Regions from separate parts of the Thermosipho atlanticus DSM 15807 genome, predicted to be linked through region 1. Evidence: predicted binding sites of a transcription regulator. Region 1 holds the regulator's gene; the other holds the start of a gene.

What was found. Region 1 encodes HrcA, which represses chaperone genes, less so after heat shock. Its sites were predicted from a motif close to ATTAGCACTCNNANNNTNNGAGTGCTAAT; they were not measured.
Region 2: a site for HrcA is predicted at 2,123-2,151, ahead of groES (co-chaperone GroES). Genes of this name have one in related genera too.

Annotation. Positions count from the first base shown of each region.
Region 1 covers NZ_FQXN01000002.1:307,825-311,258, forward strand. Annotated here, with positions in the region: gene BUB65_RS03830 (MFS transporter) at 1-709, shown strand, start outside; gene hrcA (heat-inducible transcriptional repressor HrcA) at 838-1,851, shown strand; gene BUB65_RS03840 (nucleotide exchange factor GrpE) at 1,865-2,428, shown strand; gene dnaJ (molecular chaperone DnaJ) at 2,433-3,434, shown strand, end outside.
Region 2 covers NZ_FQXN01000003.1:9,108-12,541, forward strand. Annotated here, with positions in the region: gene BUB65_RS04055 (hypothetical protein) at 1-1,411, opposite strand, end outside; gene BUB65_RS04060 (ribonuclease III domain-containing protein) at 1,408-1,788, opposite strand; tRNA gene BUB65_RS04065 (tRNA-Ala) at 1,888-1,963, shown strand; gene groES (co-chaperone GroES) at 2,179-2,451, shown strand; gene groL (chaperonin GroEL) at 2,474-3,434, shown strand, end outside.

The sequences.
Region 1 (3,434 bases):
TTTATCTTTTGAACGAGAAACCCCAAAATATATTTTCAAAAAATATGGTAAGAAAAAATTGGAAGAAATATTTGGAAGAGTTAAAGGGGAAATAGAACCAATTGAAGAGGTAAAAATCACATACAAAGCATTATTTAGTAAAAGTCATATCAAAAAGACAATAGTTGTTATTGTTTCATGGTTTGTAGTAAGTTTTGTGTATTATGCTTTGTTTTCTTGGGCACCTAAAATTTTTGTTGCTCAACTTGGTATAACTATTACTAAAGCAAAATGGTTTACGTTCTATATTTACTTGGCCCAACTTCCCGGTTATTTATCTGTAGCATATTTAATTGAAAAATGGGGTAGAAAACCTACATTAACAACTTATTTTATAGCTATGGGTTTAAGCGCTTTACTTCTTCCTTTTGTTTCGGGAAATATTTCATTCTTAATAATAATGTTGATAATTTCGTTTTTTACATTGGGAGTTTGGGGACTTGTGTACGCTTATACTCCTGAACTTTTTCCAACATCATTTAGAGGAACAGCAAATGGATTGGCTGGTTCAATTGCAAGAATTGCCGGAATAATTGCACCGTATTTTACAGGATATTTTGTTGATAAGTCCATTTTTATTGCTTTGCTGATTATTGCTATTTTAGCGGGAGTATCGGGTATAACTGTTTTGCTCCTTGGAAAAGAAACAAAAGAAATGTCTGTAAACTAAAGCGCCCGATGGGCGCTTTAGTTTTATTAAACAAAATCAGTGTGATTTGACTAGTAATTATTTTTGTGTTATACTATTAGCAGATATTTATTAAGAGTGATAATGAAAGTGATAAGTGGGGTGATTGAATGAGGGATCTTTCTGAGCGACAGAAAAAGATCCTATATTGTGTTGTAAGAGAGTATGTAAAAACGGGTGTACCTGTAAGTTCAAAAAAAGTTTTAGAAACTACTAATCTTGATTGGAGTGGTGCTACGGTAAGAAACGATTTAAGAAAATTGGATTATTTAGGGTATATTTTTCAGCCTCATACATCAGCAGGGAGAATACCTACTGATAAAGGGCTAAGATTTTATGTCAATGAAATATTAAAAATAAGACAAGAGACAAAAAAGAAAGGTTCTTCCGTAGATACGACAATGAATTTTCCAATAGGAGATCTTGATAAAGTAATTCATGGAGCAGCAAAACTTCTTGCGACTACTGTAAAAGGTTTTGTGATTATTGAAAAACCTAGTCCAATGAATCTCAGAATTAAAAGAATTGTTTTGACCCCCGTTACTAGTAATTTTTCAATTGTGAATATTATCACAGAACTAGGATTAACTACAGTTTTGCCAATTCAACATTCAGAGATTTTTAACATAGATGAAATTGAACATTTCTTAAATAAAAGTTTGCAGGCTGCCTTTTTAAGCGATTTTAAACTGAAATTGAAAGAAATAACCGAAAGATTTTCTTGGGCTGAGGGAAGATTAAAAGAATTTATAGAATTATCTGAACGAATTGCTTCCGAAAAATACGAAGATTACATTGCTGATGGAGTATTTAATTTAATTAATGCAAAACGATTTGACGAAAATAAATTGAAAGAAATTGTGAGATTATCAACCTCTATAGATTTTTATTCTCAGATATTTAATTTAGGTGAAGGAATCTATATTGGGAAAGAACATAATCTGAGAAATTTTGAACAGTATACGGTAGTTATAGTGCCTTATTTTGTTGGTTCTAGAGAAGTAGGTAAAATTGCAGTGATTTTTGATAAATTCGGTGATTATGACAAGGTATTTGAAAGCATAGAATACGTTGTGAATAGATTAACTGAATATTTTACAGTTGTATCAAGAAACGTACAATAATGGAGGTGATAGAATGAAAAAAGATTTGGATAGCAAGAAAAAAACAAATGAAAAAAATGAAGTTAAGGTTGAAAAAGGCCAAAAAGTCAATAATAATGAAAAAAAGATAAAAGAACTAAAGGAAAGAATTGAGGAATTGGAAAAGCAATTAAAAGATTTTGAAAACTATGCGAGAATATTAAAATCACAATTTGAAAATTACAAAAAGGATGTTGCAAAAGAAAAGGAACAAATTACGATAAGTACTACTGGAAGAATAGTTGAGAAATTCATACCAATTATTGATGATTTCAAAAGAGCATTCGTAAATGCCGAAGAAGAAATCAAAAATACAAAGTTTTTTAAAGGCATTGAGTTGATATATAAAAATTTCATGAAAGTTCTTAAAGATTTAGGCTTAAGTGAGCTATCTGTAGGTGAAAAATTTGATCCATTTGAACAAGAGGCTGTAGAAAAAATAATGGACGAGGAAAAAGAAGAATATACGATTATTGAAGTTGTTGAAGATGGTTATAAATTCAGAGATAGAGTAATCAAACCTGCAAAAGTCAAAGTAACAGTCAAGCCTAGGAGGTGAATATATGGCAAAAAAAGATTATTACGAAATATTAGGAGTTTCTCGCAATGCAACTAATGAAGAGATTCGTAAGGCATATAAACAATTGATAAAAAAATGGCATCCTGACAAACACCACGAGAATAAGAGGGAAGCGGAACAAAAATTTAAAGAGATACAAGAAGCTTATGAAGTATTGTCGGATCCTGAAAAAAGAGCAATGTATGATAGATATGGGTATGTAGGTGACGTTCCACCAAATGCAGAAGGTTTTGGCGGCTTTGGTGGTTTTGGTGGTTTTGAAGATATTTTTAGAGATTTCGGGGATTTTATTAATAATGATATTTTCAATATTTTTTTTGGGAATCAAAGGACTTCTTCAAGGAGGAAGCAGAAGTCTCCTAGAAGAGGTGAAGACATAAATATAACTGTTGATATATCATTTGAAGAGTTATTTAAGGGCACTACTGTTCCTCTAGAATATGATAGGTACGAAACATGTTATCATTGTAAAGGCGAAGGAATAGAACCCGGAAGTGGATGGGTTACTTGTCCAAAATGTCATGGTACAGGTACGGTGAGAGAAGAAAGAAGAACATTTTTGGGTGTAATAGTGAATCAATATACTTGTAATCAGTGTGGAGGAACTGGAAAAATTCCTGGGGAAGTTTGTCATATTTGTGGTGGTAATGGGCGAATAAAAAAAAGGCACAAAGTTGAGGTAAAAATCCCTGCAGGAATAGAAGATGGAACTGTTTTAAGAATAGCACAAGGTGGTAATGCTGGATACTATGGTGGAGATTATGGTGATTTATATGTTCATGTAAGAGTGATTGGTACAGGTGGCTTTATAAGAAAAGGAAGAGATCTAATAAAAGATTTAACTATTGATTATATTGATGCGATTTTAGGTACAGAACTAACTTTGAAAATGCCAGATGGGAACGAGAAAAAAGTGAAAATTCCTTCTGGCGTTCAACATGGAGAAGAAATATATGTCTATGGTGAAGGATTACCTGACATGAGA
Region 2 (3,434 bases), on a different contig from region 1:
CTGTATAATTGTTTGCATACAAAAAGTAGTCAATGGGTGTAGGCTGGATAATGTCTTTATAATTATTAAATGGAACAATAACTCTTGCATTTATTCTATCCGGATTCATAAATATACTTCTGTCCATCGTATGATACGCATATCCTGGTGGAAGATCATCAAGCCTTACAAAAGCGCCAGTTTCTGTTCCATATGCTACAACTTTTCCGTCCAAAATATCTAGACTACCCATGTCATCAATTATTATGTTAACTTCTGCGACTTCATCAAGTCTATTTAAAGCATCTAATGTTTCACTTTTTCCTGCTCCACTATCACCTACAAACATTGCGACAGCACTTTTTCCCGATTTTAGAGTAATTTTTGCCATTGAACCATGAATAGGGAGTTTGTTTCTGTCAATTTTAATTAGATTATGAACGGTTAATGTGGTTTTCTTCATATAGCCGAAATAATCGTTTTCATCAAAATCCGGAATTATTCCAACATATATATCATTTATTGAATCTTTAAAAACTACAGCATTTTTCCATTTTGTGTTGAACTTGAACCCAGGTATTAATTTAGGATTTACTCCGAATATAACAATACCATCGGGTTTTTTCATTCTAATAATTTTTGGTGAAGCAATTTCAAACAAATTAGCAAGGCCAGCGCCGTGAGCCAAATATTCTTTATGTACGATATTAAAAAACAACAAATCTCCAACCAAAATAGGAATTCTAAACCATTCATTTTTGGACAACTTTATTTTTTCTATAATTGAATCAGATTCTACTGGGATTATCCCCTTTCTTTTGTTAGATTTGGTATAAAAAATAGCTGGTGGATCAAAAATTGCTCCCCAGATAGTTGGAATTTTACCTAAGAATTGGTTATCAAAGCATTCGCATTTTATATAATCATATAAAAACATTACTTGGGCTCCACTTGGAAGTTGCCTCATCACTTTTGGAAATTCATTTGTGGTATTTGTAATTAATTGTCTATACATGTTTTTAATTACTGCTTTGAATTGATCTGCAACCATTGTCATTGTATATTCTAAACTAGCTCTTCTATTGTAATCATCTACATATTTTTCATACCTGATCATAAATCTATGTTTATTTCTCCAGAATGAGTAGAAACTTTCTATAAATTTTTCGAGTTCTACTGGATTTACGTAGTCGAGTAAGTTTGTTATGTCTTTTATATTCCTCATTGATAAAAGATGAAGGTACTCAATTAATCTTTTTATATCGATTTCATTACCTATACGAAAAGGTTTTAAAGTTTTTAAAAGAGGGCTATTTTTTTCTACAATCAGATTCACAAACTCTTTCATCAATTCTTCAAATTTTCTATGTCCCATGATTTGACTAAAATTCGTATAAATAATTGAGCCATCAATAATAACAGTTCGATTCATTTTAAAACCTCCTTTAACAAACTATATAATCTGTCTTGGTTAATTAAGTATAAATAACCAACTAATACTTCAAACCCAGTACTTTTCCTATAAGCGGGATCGTTTCCATATTTACTTGCTCCTTTGCTGTTTATTCCTCTTTTAACAAATGATAACTCCTCTTCGTTTAAAAGTGGAAGGAGAGCATCTAATATCTCTGCTTGGTTTTTTCTATTAACAATACTGTGGGTGTTTTTATGAAGGTTATAAGCAGAGGTTTTCTTAAAATAGCTTAACTTTATGAACAAGTTAAAAACAGCATCTCCAATATATGCTAACGAATCAGTTGGAATTTCTCTAATATCAACATTTGGATGAACTTTCTCAAAAATATTCAACTTTCTCGCCTCCTAGTTTACTATAATTATACCTTAAAAATTTTTTTTGGTGTTAATATTGACTATTTTTTCAAAATATGATAAATTTAACTGTGTAGAGGGGCCGTAGCTCAATTGGGAGAGCGCTACCATGGCACGGTAGAGGCAGTGGGTTCGAATCCCATCGGCTCCACCATTAGGAAGGGAGGTTACACCTCCCTTCCTTTTTTTATATCTCATGTTAAACGATTGAGAAAACGAAAGAAATACGGTATTATTTAGGTATAATATCTGTTAATTACTAATAATCAAAGATATTCGGGCTTCACATTTTTGATATTTTTGGTAAACTTAAATTAGCAGTCGATTAATAAGAGTGATAACACAAAAATTTTGAAAGGGGGTACGACTATGAAAGTCAGACCATTGGGTTCAAGACTCTTAATTAAACCTATAACGGAAGAAAAAAGAACAGAAGGTGGAATTGTTCTTCCAGATACCGCAAAGGAAAAACCTATGAAGGCTGAAGTTATTGCTGTAGGTAACATAGAAGATTCAGATATTGAGATTAACGTTGGGGATAAAGTTATATTCTCGAAATATTCGGGTACGGAAATAAAGATTGAAGATGAAGATTACATTATTATTGATTTAGATGACATATTAGCAAAAATTGAAGACTAATAAACCGAGGAGGTGACGCGATATGGCAAAGTTGTTAAGATTCAGTGAAGAAGCAAGAAGAGCTCTTGAAAGAGGAGTTGATGCGGTAGCAGATGCAGTGAAAATTACATTGGGCCCCAAAGGTAGGAATGTAGTTATTGAAAAATCATGGGGTAGTCCAACAATTACTAACGATGGTGTTTCTATAGCAAAAGAAATTGAATTAGAAGATAAATTTGAAAATCTTGGAGCACAACTTGTTAAGGAAGTTGCAAGTAAGACAAATGATGTAGCAGGTGATGGTACAACAACAGCAACAGTTCTTGCACAAGCTATGATTAAAGAAGGAATTAAAAATGTTACTGCAGGAGCAAATCCAATACTTGTAAAAAGAGGAATTGAAAAAGCAGTAAAAGTTGCTGTTGAAGAAATCAAGAATATTTCTAAGAAACTAACAAGTTCCGATGATATTGCTCATGTAGCATCTATAAGCGCTAACAGTGAAGAAATTGGAAAGTTAATTGCTGAAGCAATGGAAAAAGTTGGAGAAGATGGTGTAATAACTGTTGAAGATAGCAAATCAATTGATACTTTTGTGGAATTTACCGAAGGTATGCAATTTGATAGAGGATACATATCTCCATATTTTGTAACTGATCCTGAAAAGATGGAAGTAGTTTACAATGAACCATTCATTCTTATTACTGACAGAAAACTTTCAAATATAAAACCACTTATTCCAATTCTTGAAAAAGTAGCTCAAACTGGAAAACCATTAGTAATTATTGCTGAAGATGTTGAAGGTGAAGCATTAACAACTCTTGTTCTCAATAAACTTAAAGGAACACTCAATACTGTAGCAGTAAAAGCACCTGGTTTTGGTGATAGGAGAAAGGCAATGCTTCAAGATATTGCAATTCTTACTGGTGGAATTGTTGCAAGTGAAGAGGTAGGAATTGATCTTGAAAAGTTAGAACTTACAGATCTTGGAAAAGCAGATGTTG